Regions from separate parts of the Ochrobactrum sp. EDr1-4 genome, predicted to be linked through region 2. Evidence: predicted binding sites of a transcription regulator. Region 2 holds the regulator's gene; the other holds the start of a gene.

Region 1 (7,496 bases), on a different contig from region 2:
GCGTCATTGCGTCCGCATCATTGACCGCGCAAACGGTCCGTTTCCCGGCGTTCTTTCTTTGTCGGTCGCCCCGCACCGCTTTCGCGCTGTGGCTTCACCGCTTCGATAGTTTTGGATTGTTGCGTTGGTTTGGGCGTCATATCTTCATAAAGAAGCTGCGCTTCGGGGGCTGGGCCACGCCGTTCTCCGGGAACCAAAACCTTGTAGACCAGAATATGCCGATCAAGCGTGATAGTCAGAACATCGCCAATCTTTACTTGATAGGCAGCCTGATCGATCTTTCCGCTATTAACCCGGACTTTACCGCCAGCGGCGAGTTTCGCCGCCAGCGATCTTGATTTAACCACGCGTGCAAAGAACAGCCACTTATCAATGCGCTGTCTTGCAATCGCTTCGGTTACCATTTTACTTCTTCATCTGCTCCTTAAGAGCAAGAAGCTTGGCAAATGGCGAATCGGGGTCAATACGAACCGGACGTTCCTGCTCGACGCGCTTGTTTGCCTGCGGGCTCACATTATCACGTTTTGGGTCACGATTTGGCTGGCGATGATCGCGATTGCCATCGCGAGGCTTGCCTTTAAAGCCTTCACGCTTGTTCTGGCCACGATCCTGACCTTCACCATCATTACGACGGTTCTTGTCAAAGCGCTTTGCACCACCACGATTATCGCGTGGAGCCTGCGCATCACCACCTTCAGTACCAGCATCCGATTTCCGCGCTTCACCCTGCTGTGGGCGATTGTTGCGCTGACGATTCTGGTTCTGATCCTGATTGCGAGTGCGACCTTCAAAGCGACCCTGACGCCAAAGAAGAATTGGCTTTGGCTCTTCAGCTGGAGCTTCAACCGCTTCTGAAACTGGCTTTGCTTGCGCAACAACCTGAGCAGGTTCGACCGCAACAGGCGCTGGAACAGGCTCTGCGGCAGGAATAGCAGGCTTAACTTCGCTAACAGGTGCAGAAGCTGGAACAGCTGCTTTGAAGACGGTTTCTTCTTCAACAACCTCAACTTTAGCAGCAATTGCAGCAGCAGCCGCAAATGCATCAAGCTCGGCTAGCTTTGCTTTGACGGCAGCCGCATCCATAGCTTCCTGACGATAACCGAGGCTTTTTAGAATCTCTTCCATGTCCTCAGCAGTCGCGCCCAGAATAGACATCATCGCTGGCGTCACAATAAAGCGACCGCCATCAAATGCGCCTTCCGCACGCGTGCCAGTACCCGGACGCCAAGCGAGCGCTGGACGGATGAGATCAGCCAAACGTTCCAGAATATCGATACGAACAGCACGACGGCCCAGCACGCGATAGCCTGCAAGACGATAGAACTGCTGATCAAAAGCCGGATCAACGACAACCGATGTACGGCCAGCGGCCAGCACATTGACGACATCGCCGTAGCCCGCGCGTTCTTTACCTTCGTTCTTCAATGCCCAAAGCAGTGTGATCAGGCCAGCAGGAGCAGGCTTGAGCAGCATTGGCATAAAAACATGATAGGCACCAAAACGCACGCCAAGACGACGAAGCGCTGCGCGCGAATCCTGATCAAGGCCGCGTACTTCTTCGCTCACATCGCGGCGCTGAAGAACACCAAGACCTTCGACGATCTGGAAAGCCAGACCGCGTGTCATGCCGGTCAGCGCATCAGCGGCATTGAGATCCGTCAAAGGCTTCAGAACGGTTTCAATGTGGTGAGCGACAAAACGTTCAATCCGTGCCGCGACCTTATCGCGTGCTGGGCCAGTCAGCTGTTCATCAGCCAAAATGACCGCGCGCGGCTTCAGCACATCATCGCCCGCAACAAGCGTGGCGACAGTCGCACCAACCCAGCGCAGAACACCGTCTGAACCGAGCGCAAAATCACCGTTGGGAGCAGCAGCAAAACGCTCCGCACGACGGTCAAATTCGGCGGCAAGCGCCTTTTGTGCAGCCGTCTTTACTGCCTTCGCATCCGGTCCATCGGACTGAACGTCAGCGGTAAAACGGAATCCTTCCAGTTGCCCGACATTATGGCCTTCGACATTTACGTCTCCGGTCGAGCTGATTTCTGCTTCTAGCATAGCATTCTCTCTCAGGCGCCTCATAAGCACGCTTGTCCTGCGGTCTACAAAGCGTTTCGTCAACCTTTCATGCAGCGCGTCGGACAATCTGTCCTCAATTTCGCGCGTCTTTTCCTGCCAGTGTGTCGGATCGGCAAGCCAACCGGGCCTGTGCGACACAAAAGTCCAGGTACGGATTTGCGCGACGCGATGAGACAGAGTGTCGATTTCCCCCTCTGTACTATCGGCGCGGCGCACCTGTTCGCTCATATAATCTTCATCAACGCTCCCTCGGCGGACCAGATCCTGATAAATGGTTGCTATGATATCGGCATGTTGAGCCGGCGCGATCTTACGATAATCTGGGAGCGCACAGGTATCCCACAAAAGTTCAATCCGCGCAGGCGTCGTTGCAAGCCGCACAATGTCTTCGTCTTTCGACAAATTTTCAAGAGCCTGCTGATCAACAGCGGGCAGAGCTTTGGTCAAACCGACGACCGGCGTTGGTGTATCCAAAGAATAGAGCAAGGCATTCAGCGAAGAAAAGTCGAAACGACCCGTTCGCCATTGTAAAACTTTTACCGGATCAAAACTATGGGCTTCGACCCGCTCAACCAATTCGTCATCCAGTGGTTGAACCTGACCCGTCACACCAAAAGTGCCATCGCGCAAATGACGACCAGCGCGACCAGCAATCTGCCCAACCTCGGCAGGTGTCAGATCTCGGAACTGATAACCATCAAACTTGCGGTTCTGCGCAAAAGCGACGTGATCGACATCGAGATTAAGCCCCATGCCAATGGCATCGGTCGCAACCAGAAAATCGACATCACCCGATTGATAAAGCTCGACCTGCGCATTGCGGGTACGCGGGCTCAGTGAACCCATCACCACGGCCGCACCACCACGCTGGCGGCGGATCAGTTCAGCAATCGCATAAACTTCGTCACTCGAAAAAGCGACAATGGCCGAACGGTTTGGCAGACGGATAATCTTCTTGGAACCGGCATAAGTTAGATGTGACAAACGCGGACGCGTCACCACTGTGATGCCACGCAGCAGCTTTTCCAAAATACCGCGCATGGTGCCAGCGCCGAGCAACAGCGTTTCCTGCCGCCCGCGCAGATGCAAAATACGATCCGTAAAAATATGCCCGCGTTCAAGATCGCCAGCGAGCTGCACTTCATCGATAGCCACAAAAGGCATATCCGTTCGGCGCGGCATGGCCTCAACAGTGCAAACAGAATAGCGCGAATTGGGTGGCGTTATTTTTTCTTCGCCGGTGATCAGCGAAACATTGGCCGCGCCCACTCTCTCGACCACACGATTGTAAACCTCGCGCGCAAGCAAGCGCAGCGGAAGACCAATCATGCCACTGCCATGTGACAACATCCGCTCAATCGCGAGATGCGTCTTGCCGGTATTCGTCGGCCCAAGCACCGCAGTCACACCGCGGCCGCTTAAGGTTAGCGGCAGATCATGGGCAGGGAGTTGGTTCATGCCAATTGTAGAATTCCCGGAACAAATGCCATACATAAAGCTATGCGATAGCACTATATGACTTGAGCCGAAAGCGCTCCTGTTAAGTTTAGACCTATGTTCTTAAAGCAATTCCGGCGCGGTCAAAGCCGCGACTGTTCTAGCCGGAACTCTTGCTTCATGCACCCTCAAAAAAACAAAACGGCTTATCCATGGCACTGCGCCTCAATACACATGATTCACGCTGGGTTTTAGATGCCCGAACATCTTAACGAATGTGCCTTTTAACGAATGGAACGACTCTGGAACGAATCAGCGACGAATCGCTGACTCTGCGTTCTTCGCCTTTTGTTCACGGCAACATATAGATGCTTACGCGTATCTTGCTACTATATGCTGAATCGCAATTATTAATGGGCGAGACTTTTCGAGTATGAAACTGCGATTCTGTTAACCTTTGCGTCTAATCGGCAAAATCCGCAGAACGCGATTAAATCACCAGTTTCTAAATTATCATTTTTTTCCGAGCCTTAGCTCAACTCAAGCCGGTTAAAAGCGTCTTTTCATTAACCTTCAGTTCAAAGCCAGAACGAATCGGCGACGAATCGCTGATCAATCGATTTTCTGTTTTTGTTCTCACAATATGTAGTGGCTCTGTCGCTGGAATCCCCATAGGGCAGCGCATAGTGGCTGCCCTATTCTCGTTCCAACGCGTATCGGCGTTAACTTTTAGGCTGTTTAAGGCCGTTCCACGCACATGGCCACACCCATGCCGCCACCTATGCAAAGCGTAGCAAGACCGCGCTTTGCGCCACGACGTTTCATCTCATAAAGAAGCGTTGTCAGCACGCGTGCACCTGATGCGCCTATCGGATGACCGATAGCGATCGCCCCGCCATTCACATTGACGATCTCTGGATTAATCCCTAGATCACGCACCACAGCACAGGATTGCGCGGCAAAGGCCTCATTCGCTTCGACCAGATCAAGATCAGCAACTGTCCAGCCAGCCTTTTCGAGCGCTTTGCGCGTAGCAGGAATTGGTCCGGTTCCCATGATCGATGGATCGACACCGGCTGTTGCCCAGGAAACAATCCGCGCAAGCGGCTCGACACCGCGCTTTGCAGCTTCATCCGCTTCCATCAGAACAACCGCCGCAGCACCGTCATTAATGCCGGACGCGTTGCCAGCCGTTACAGTGCCTTCTTTATCAAAAGCAGGCTTCAGCTTGGCCAGCGCTTCAATGGTCGTCCCTGCACGAATATATTCGTCAGCAGACACAATGGTTTCACCTTTTCGGCTTTTCACAGCAAACGGAACAATTTCATCATCGAAACGCCCGGCCTTTTGCGCGGCCTCTGCCTTGTTCTGCGAAGCAAGCGCGAAACTGTCTTGCTCATCACGACTGAGATGCCATTGTGTTGCGATGTTTTCGGCGGTGATACCCATATGATAACCGTGGAAAGCATCGGTCAGGCCGTCCTTGATCATCGTATCGATCATCTTAAAGTCGCCCATCTTCACGCCACTGCGCAGATGCGCGCAATGCGGCGCCATCGACATGGATTCCTGGCCACCTGCCACAATGATTTTCGCATCACCCGAAAGAATCTGCTGCATGCCAAGCGCCACGGCGCGCAGACCGGAACCGCAAAGCTGATTGATTGAAAACGCGGTCGCCTCAACCGGACAACCAGCGGCCATAGCGGACTGACGGGCGGGGTTCTGCCCCTCACCTGCCGTCAGCACCTGCCCGAGAATAACTTCATCAACGTCCGCTGCATCAACACCGGCGCGCTCAAGCGCTGCCTTGATTGCAACGGCTCCGAGTTCATGTGCGGGTACATTAGCGAAGGCGCCATTAAACGCCCCCACAGCGGTACGCGCGGCACTGGCGATAACGATTGCTTTCTGGGCATGTGATGCAGTCATTCTTTCCTCCTTGAAAATTACCGACAGAGAAAGACCAAAACGCATCGCTTTGCAAGTTCCGTGGAATACGGCGATGCGAAGTATTTTTGCTCAAATCAATAATCTGTTTCGTCATTCAGCGCGCAGTTAAAGCCACACGCCTCGCGCAACACGCGTTAAGTTGAGATGACGGAAACCAAGGAGATCACTATGTCCGCGCTCACCCTAGAAAAAGCCAATGCCATCATCACAGCCGCCTTTGCGAAGGCAACTGAACTGAAGCTAAAGCCATTGGCCGTATCAGTTTTTGATGCCGGCGGTCATCTGAAGGCTTTTCAAAAACAGGACGGTGCATCGATTCTGCGTTTTGAAATCGCATCCGGAAAAGCTTTCGGCGCTCTCGCTGTCGGCGCTGGATCACGCTGGCTTAACAATCAAGCAAAAGAACGGCCGCATTTCCTTGAAGGTCTGTCCAACGTTTCCGGGGGTAGAATCGTACCAGTGCCGGGCGGCGTTCTCATCAAGGGTTCCAACAACGAAATAATCGGTGCGGTTGGTATTTCCGGCGACACTTCGGATAATGATGAAATCGCCGCTGTTTCGGGAATTGAAGCCAGCAATTTTGTCGCTGACGCTGGCTAGCGTGATAAACGCCACGTATCATTCAAGATATGTGGCGTTTGCATCCCCACTAAGGGTAATCCTATCTCAAGTTTTTATCAGCGAAACTCGTAATTGCTGCGGGCGTAAGGCTATCAGAACTCCCCACCTGACACGGTGTATCTGATATAAATTTAGATACACCTTCATTAACATCTGTACTTTTAAATACATCTAATAAGAAAATTGATGAATTTAATGACAGATCTCCATTATGTATCAGTATATTAAAAATACCGTCCATGAATAAACCCATTTTTTAAAATTATCTAAAATAACAATTATAAATAGTATCAAAAATCATGTTTTAATTATGATTTTTTACCTTACGGTAAAAATATGAATTCAGACAGCTGTAAAATATTAATAAAAAACGCCGCTTCCGGAAACCGGAAACGGCGTTTTTGAAAATCACCTTTCAGCTGCAAAGCAGCCTAAGACTATTCCTTAGCTTCGAGGACCTGACGGCCACGATACATACCGCTCTTAAGGTCGATATGATGTGGACGACGAAGTTCGCCCGAGTTCTTGTCCTCGACGTAAGTCGGGGCCTTGAGTGCGTCTGCCGAACGGCGCATGCCGCGCTTCGACGGAGACGTTTTGCGTTTAGGTACTGCCATGGATTCAGCTCCACTGATCGATCAATAAACGTCCGGCACGGCCCCGAGGAGCCTGTCACATCGGACAAAATTCCGGAAAGTCACGTGCCTATACACGCTCTCGCGGCATTTGACCAGCGGAGTCTTATCTTTTTTCCAGCTATTGAACACAAGCGACGTAAGGTCCGGCGCGTGAAGCGCGTCCAGCAACAATACGCGAGATACGTTGCATGTTGCGCGTGGGCTTTGCTGGATTGCGAAGCGTTGGATTGGGAAGCGTCACCGCGAGCAACGCGGATTGCTGTGCATTCAGCCGCGATGCGGGTCGTTTGAAATAATGCTGAGCCGCAGCTTCAATGCCGTAGATACCCGGACCCCACTCAGCAATATTGAGATAGATCTCCATAATACGTCGCTTTGACAATACGGCATCGGCAGCCAGTGCCAGCGGAAACTCCAGTCCTTTGCGCACGTAAGACCGACCATTCCAGAGAAAAAGGTTCTTCACTGTTTGCATGGTAATGGTCGAAGCACCGCGACTAGGCGCACCATCGCTGTCGAGCACGAGACTGAGCTGGTGCCAGTCCACGCCGCCATGGCTGCAAAACTGTCCATCCTCGGCCATCATCACCGAATTCACCAGAACAGGTGCGACATCGTCGATACTGACCCACTGTCGATCAACACCTTGAAAGAGAACGTAGTCCTTAACCATCAAAGTTGAAATCGGGCGCACAAAGGGAAGTGAATAGAGCAGAATCAGAAAAAGCGGAACAATGGCGAGACCGAGCAAAATCTTGAGCATAAGGGCAA
Region 2 (7,496 bases):
CCAGTTGAAAAGAGCCGTGCGGGCTCCGCCAATATGCAGATAACCCGTGGGCGAAGGGGCAAAACGGGTGACGACCGGTTTCGACATAACAGCTCCACTGTGTCAGAGCCTCGTTGAATTGCGGCAGGAAGCCGAGCGCGAGGCAGAATTTTGAATATGTAGTGCCCGTTTTCTCACAGTCCACGGGCGATAAGGACTCTCATTGCGAGAACCCTCTCGATTTTGATTGTGGTTCATGTAGCATAGGCAGCACGGTGTGCAAGCGTTTCCCAATTCTTTCGCACCGTTGGGACGTGCTTCTTTAGATGAAGCGCGGGCACTTTTGCAGTCAGGCGGGGGCATGACGGGCATAAGGGAAAGACAAGAGGTCAGCGAGCGGGCATTTGTCAAAGACATGCCTGAAGGTCTTGCGCGTGCCTTGCTTCCCGAACCGTGGTTACCAAACGAACGAGCTGACATTTATCCCGTCGCTTTACCGGGAAGGAAACTGACACCTTTCGAGCGTGTGCGGGAACTGCCGAGTAGTTCACGTCAGCTTTTCATTGCAGCGCTCAGTCGTGAAATAGGGCGCGGAATATTTTTTCTTCTTTTTCCCGTTTTTATGGGTTTGGGAGCTGTCGTCTATTTCACGCTCTCTTATGAGCCTGAATGGTTGCCCATTTTGTCTGTTATTGTGGCTGTTTGTTTAATACGGTTTTTATTCCGAAAATATTTCCTCGTATCACAAGCAGTAACACTCGTGTTGGCGGTATTATTGGGGATAGTTGCGGGAAAGTTCGAGACTGAACGACGAAGTACGCAATTGTTAGGTTCTGAGGTCGCAACGCGTATCACTGGCAGAGTTGTCGGCTTAGAATATCGCGATAACGGCAGTTGGCGTGTGACGCTCGAATTGCTTGAAACGCAAAGACCCAAACTTCGCTATTCGCCGCAACGCATCCGGATTACCGCGCGTGATATACCAGCCAAAACGGAAATTGGCAGCGGCTTGACTGGTTTCGCTCGCTTGCGTGTACCTTCTGGCCCTGTTCGACCAGGAAACTACGACTTTGCCTTTCATGCTTATTTCGGAGGGATAGGAGCGAATGGCTTCTTTTTGGGAACACCGAAAGTCGCTGATGTGCCAGCGCCAAGTGAGATATTTGCTAAAATTTCGGGCGCTATCGCCCAATTACGGGTGCATGTTTCTGAACGTATTGCGGAAGTGCTTTCAGGCGAGGATGGGAGTGTTGCTGCCGCGCTGATCGCCGGAGAACGAGCGGGGATAAGTGAAGAAACAAATGAGGATCTGCGCAAAGCGGGTCTCGCGCATATCTTGTCCATTTCCGGTTTACATATGGTGTTGGCTGCGGGTGTCGTGATGATGTCATTGCGATCAATATTCGCACTCGCGCCAGCGTTTAGTGCCAGATATCCGGTCAAAAAAATCGCTGCATTTCTCTCGCTTCTAAGCTGCACGTTCTATCTGGCAATGTCAGGTGCTGACGTCGCTGCACAACGAAGCTATGTGATGATTGTTGTGATGCTCTGCGCGTTGTTGGCGGACCGTGCGGCGATCAGTATGCGCAATTTGGCGATTGCCTCAGTGGCAATGATTGCAATCTCCCCGCATGAAATTCTGGGGCCAAGCTTTCAAATGTCGTTTTCAGCCACCGCAGGCCTGATTGCAGCATTTGCTTGGTGGAGCGATAGGAAATCTCGTAAACAAACAGCGATTGAAGATCGTCGCGCCAAGCCGCGCGGGATCGTTTCAAAAATGCTTATACCAGCTGTCGCGACGGGAGCGACGTCTATTGTTGCCGGTGTGGCCAGCGGAATTTTTGCAGCCTATCATTTCAATAATACGGCTCCGTTTGGACTCGTTGGCAACGTATTGGCGCTACCCGTTATCTCTATATTGGTTATGCCATTCGCAGTGTTGAGCCTGTTATTGATGCCGCTGCATCTCGATTGGCTACCATTGCAGATTATGGGCTTTGGCGTTTTACTGGTGAGACATATTGCAAGTTTTGTCGCCAGCTTTTCGCCAGATGGTAATCCGGGTGTTATGCCAGCAAGCACGCTTATTCTCTGGACACTGGCGCTTGTTATAGCGGTTGTGTTTACAACAAGGATGCGATGGTTGGCGTTACCGTTCGTAGTGATCGGACTTGCCATATTTATAAGAACACCGCTGCCAGATGTTCTTGTGAGTGAAGATGCGAAATTTGTGGCTGTTCGGCTGCCCGATGGAAATTTTGCGGTCAACCGTAGCAGGCCTCCAAAATTTACTGCGCAAAACTGGCAGACGGCCTATCTGATTAAAGAGTTTATTCCGCCGCAGGTGGTAAAAAAACAGAGCCCAATATCAGCTGAGGAAGCCTTTGTTTGCGAAGAAGGCTTGTGCACGATCCCGCTGCGGGACGGTAGAATGCTGTCTTATACCGCAGATGAAGGAATGAAAGAGGTTGCCTGCAACATTGGTGATGTCGTCATTCTTGCTATAGCCGGAAAGGAACTGAGCTGTGAGCGTTCCAATGTTTTGATGGTTGACCGACAGGAACTAGCCTTAAAAGGCACCTTGGAGCTCAGGCTGGGGTATAAGCTGCTACGTGTAAGCGCTTCTGCGATCAACTATGACGAAAACGGTATTACGCAAGAGAATAAAATTTACCGCTTCGCCCGAACCAAGACGACTAATTTAGCCGGCTACACTGATCAATTGACCTTTTCGGTCGATGCGCCAACGCGCCCGTGGCATTTGCATCGTCTCTATTCGCGAGCGGCGAGGGGGCTTCCTGATCGCGAATATCAAAAGAGAGCAGGCATTGAGAAAAGCAAAGCTTACGACGCGACACAAAACCTTACAGAATTCTCAGAGCCGCTTTAATTCATCGCACTGCTTAAGAGGAATCACAGTGAGCTGCACGTTTCCTCAAAATGCAGTCATTTAATAGCGCCGGATGAGACCGATTAGCTTACCCTGCACCCGCACACGATCTGGACCGAAAATGCGTGTTTCATAAGCGGGGTTAGCTGCTTCCAGAGCAATAGACGCACCTTTGCGACGGAAGCGCTTCAATGTTGCTTCCTCATCATCGACGAGTGCGACAACGATTTCTCCCGGATTGGCTGTCTCGCCGCGCTTAATGATGACGGTGTCGCCATCAAAAATTCCGGCCTCAATCATCGAGTCGCCTTTGACTTCCAGCGCATAATGCTCGCCAGCGCCCAGCATTTCGAGTGGCAGGCTGATAGAATGTGTTTGATTTTGAATTGCTGAGATTGGCACACCTGCTGCAATTCGCCCCATCATCGGTATGGAAACAGTCGCGGGAGCGTCATCATTTGCCGTAACAGGGGCAGGACGTACCGGCGGTGGTGGAGCTTTGCCGAGGCTTCCTTCGATGACACTTGGGGCGAACTTCTTTTGCGCGTTCAAGCCCGGAGCAATTGAATCTGGCAGGCGAAGAACTTCCAGCGCACGAGCGCGGTTGGGAAGCCGTCTGATAAAACCACGCTCTTCCAACGCCGTAATAAGGCGATGAATGCCCGATTTTGAAGCCAAATCGAGAGCCTCTTTCATCTCGTCAAACGACGGAGGGATGCCCGTCTCTTTAAGACGTTCATGAATGAACAGCAGAAGCTCGTGCTGTTTACGGGTCAACATGCGCTATACCCTCCGGACCAGAATCAAATAAAAACAAAACCAGAACGAACCCTATATGTTCCAGTCTTGTTCCGCAATGGTTTTAAAATGATTAATGGTCGAGAGAAGGGGCTGAGTTCTTTACAGCATCAAGATTGTGCAGGCATCGCCAGCGTCTGCTGCCGGGGCATGCTCATCCCGGATTAGCAATGCTTGAGAGCGAGCCAGTGCCGAAAGCATCGACGAATCCTGAACGGGGAAAGGTGTTGCAATCAGTGTGCCGTCAGATGCCTGACTAACGGTCGAGCGTACATAGTCGCGCCGGTGATCATTGGCTTTCATCGCCTCACCGAGCTTGGCTGGGCGTATATCTGCGTTCAGCTGCGTGCCGGAAAGTTTGGCGACAAGTGGGCGCAGATAAACAAGGCTGCATACAAGGCTGGAAACCGGATTTCCCGGAAGCCCGATAACATGCACTGTTTTGTCAGAAACTGTTTTGCGCCCATACATCAGCGGTTTACCGGGGCGCATTGCGATTTTCCAGAAATCGAGATCAACACCACAATTCTTTAAAGCGCCGTGAACGTAATCGCGATCTCCAACGGATGCGCCACCAATCGTCACCAGAATGTCGATGCCATCTGCAAAAGCTTCGCTGATTGCTGTTTCTATTTTGGCCGGATCATCAATGATGATGCCCATATCTTTCGGCTCACCACCTGCACGACGAACGATTTCCGCAATGCCGACACTGTTAGAGGCGACGATCTGGTCAGGGCCGGGGATTATTCCGGGCCGAACAAGTTCATCGCCGGTAGCGAGTATTGCGATACGCGGCTGACGAAACACTGAAATTTTTGCATTGCCGCTCGCTGCTGCAAGCGAAAGCGCTGGCGCATCAAGAGAACGACCGATTGGTAGCACCACGTCGCCGGGCGCAAAATCGAGGCCAGCGCGACGGATATGGCGGCCTACGTCTAATCCCTCACGAATCTTGAGCTTTTCACCTGATCGTTCAGTATCTTCCTGAATAACAATACTATCAGCACCAGTGGGCATGGGTGCGCCGGTAAAAATGCGTACGGCTTCGCCTCGTTTGAGCGCGCCTTCAAAGCGTTTGCCGGCAGCTGATTCGCCGATGACAATGAACTCAAGGGGATAGTTGATGCGTTCGGGCGCGATTATCGCATAGCCATCCATCGCCGAGCAATCAAAGGGAGGCTGTTGTAGTTTAGCCTGAACGTTTTCTGCAACGACCCGTCCGCCCGCCTCAAAAAGCGAGATTGTCTCTGTTCCATGCGGTTGAGCACTACTCAGAATGCGTGCAAGGGCTTCATCGACCGGTAACAGCGACATGGGGTTTCCTCTTGTCTGGATAATCAGGCTTTCCAGTCGCCCGACTTGCCGCCGCTTTTTGCCGAAACGCGAATATCGGTAATTTCCATATGGCGATCCACAGCTTTGGCCATGTCATAGATTGTCAGGCAGGTGACCGAAACGGCAGTCAGTGCTTCCATTTCAACGCCGGTACGACCTTTTAGTTTTGCGGTCGCAGACACGCGCAAGCCGGGCAGGGTTTGGTCGGGTTCGATCTCGACGGACACTTTGGTGAGCATCAGCGGATGACAGAGCGGAATAAGATCAGCGGTCTTTTTCGCCGCCATAATGCCAGCAAACCGTGCTGTGCCAATGACATCGCCTTTGGCTGCATTGCCGTCCAGAATGAGCGCCAGCGTTTCTGGCTTCATTCTGACAGCACCTTCGGCAGTCGCCACGCGGTCTGTCTCTGCCTTGTCGCCAACATCGACCATATGGGCGGCACCAGTCTGGTCGATATGGGTGAGCTTTGCCGTCATTATTTATGCCTTGCCAGTCAGAAGTTCGCGGGTGGCGCTGGCCACATCATCTTTGCGCATCAAGCTTTCGCCAATCAGGAATGTGCCAATATTCGACTTTTCGAGGCGCAGACAGTCATCATGGCTGAAGATGCCACTTTCGCCGACGAGGAGACGGTCCGAAGGTACCATTTTTGCAAGACGCTCTGAAACGGCGAGGTCGAGTTCGAAGGTACGCAGATTGCGGTTATTGACACCAACAAGACGCGATGAAAGTTTCAACGCGCGTTCGGTTTCTTCTTCGTCATGCACTTCAATCAGCGCATCCATGCCAAGCTCAAAGGCGGTTTCTTCAAGCGCTTTGGCGACATTGTCATCCACGCTTGCCAGAATGATCAGAATGCAATCCGCACCCCAACTGCGCGCTTCATAGACCTGATAAGTGTCGAACAGGAAATCCTTGCGCAGCGCAGGCAGTGAGCAAGCGTTGCGTGCGGCGGTAAGAAACTCCGGTGCGCCTTGAAACGAAGGTGTATCTGTCAGAACTGAAAGACAGGCCGCACCACCATCTTCATAGGCTTTTGCCAATGCGGGTGGATCAAAATCCGGACGGATAAGACCTTTTGACGGGCTTGCCTTCTTGATCTCGGCAATAAGAGCAAACTTGTTGGCAGCGCGCTTTGCTTCGAGTGCTTTGAGAAAACCACGCGTTGCTGGTTGATCCTTGGCCCGTGCCTTTACTTCATCAAGTGGAAGGCACGCCTTTGCAGCAGCGATTTCTTCGCGCTTATAGGCTTCAATTTTCCGCAGAATGTCGGTGGACATAATGTGATCCTCTCCGTCAGAGCGGCTTGTCGTTTGATACAGCGATAACTTTTTGCAGAACGGCCAGCGCCGCACCGCTATCGATTGATTGCGCGGCGAGTGCGATGCCGTCTTTAATGTCTTTTGCTTTACCGGAAATCACCAGAGCTGCACCGGAATTCAGCAGTACAATGTCACGATAGGCATTCTGTGCGCCTTCAAGCACTGCAAGCAGTGCCTTGGCGTTAACTTCCGCATCGCCACCTTTGAGTTCAGACATATCGACGCGACGAAGCCCGACATCTTCCGGCTGAAGCTCAAATGTGCGGATCGTACCGTTTTCAAGCGCTGCAATTTTTGTGGTGCCAGCGGTGGTCATTTCGTCAAGGCCATCGCCATAGACGACCCAAGCGGTTTCTGAACCCAGAGCTTGGAGGACTTCCGCCAGTGGCTCTACCCATTCGGCAGAGAATACGCCAACGAGTTGGCGCTTTACGCTAGCCGGATTTGAAAGCGGGCCGAGAAGATTAAAAATTGTGCGGGTGCCAAGTTCGACACGCGAGGGCCCCACATGCCGCATTGCAGAATGATGCATCGGCGCGAACATGAACCCGAGACCAGCTTCATTAATGCTGCGCCCAATAGTATTTGCATCGGCCTCGATGTTGACGCCCAGCGCTGCCAAAGCGTCGGCAGCACCTGATTTTGATGAAAGTGCGCGATTGCCGTGTTTTGCAACTGGCACGCCTGCGCCCGCAACGACGATGGCAGAGCAGGTCGAAACATTGTAGGAGCCGGACTGATCGCCACCGGTGCCAACAATATCGACCGCATCTTCTGATCCTGAAACAGGCAGCATGCGGGAACGCATGGAAGCAACAGCGCCGGCAATCTCCGGCACTGTTTCACCACGAACACGCAAGGCCATCAGGAAGCCACCGATCTGCGAAGGAGTGGCCTGACCGGACATCATAATGTTGAAGGCTGCTTTAGAATCCTCGAACGACAGTGGTGTGCCGGTGGCAGCCTTGGCGATATAGGGTTTTAAGTCAGCCATTCTCTTATGTCCGCCGCTTATCAGAATGCCAGTGCGTTGTTGATGGCAGTCTGGTTGATCTTGACCGGATACTGCTTCTGCAACTCACCAACCAGCTGTTCGAGAACATCGTCGGTCAGCGTGCTTGCAAGATAGGTCTGCTGGTCTTCCGGAATGGCTTCTGGGCCAGCAG

Evidence for each region. The regulator LexA, encoded in region 2, represses DNA repair genes until DNA is damaged. The targets are predictions, from matches to a motif close to TGTTCNNNNTGTGTTCNG.
Region 1: the regulator LexA is predicted to act here: its motif matches at 3,806-3,823, upstream of ACOZHT_RS17790 (helicase-related protein).

Annotation. Positions count from the first base shown of each region.
Region 1 covers NZ_JBLZOF010000006.1:87,938-95,433, reverse strand. Annotated here, with positions in the region: gene ACOZHT_RS17795 (RNA-binding S4 domain-containing protein) at 18-404, opposite strand; gene ACOZHT_RS17790 (helicase-related protein) at 406-3,534, opposite strand; gene ACOZHT_RS17785 (acetyl-CoA C-acetyltransferase) at 4,252-5,445, opposite strand; gene ACOZHT_RS17780 (heme-binding protein) at 5,635-6,066, shown strand; gene rpmF (50S ribosomal protein L32) at 6,525-6,704, opposite strand; gene mtgA (monofunctional biosynthetic peptidoglycan transglycosylase) at 6,844-7,496, opposite strand, start outside.
Region 2 covers NZ_JBLZOF010000003.1:219,182-226,677, reverse strand. Annotated here, with positions in the region: gene gltX (glutamate--tRNA ligase) at 1-87, opposite strand, end outside; gene ACOZHT_RS12090 (ComEC/Rec2 family competence protein) at 341-2,869, shown strand; gene lexA (transcriptional repressor LexA) at 2,930-3,649, opposite strand; gene glp (gephyrin-like molybdotransferase Glp) at 3,770-4,984, opposite strand; gene moaC (cyclic pyranopterin monophosphate synthase MoaC) at 5,008-5,484, opposite strand; gene trpC (indole-3-glycerol phosphate synthase TrpC) at 5,488-6,288, opposite strand; gene trpD (anthranilate phosphoribosyltransferase) at 6,305-7,324, opposite strand; gene ACOZHT_RS12060 (peptidyl-prolyl cis-trans isomerase) at 7,345-7,496, opposite strand, start outside.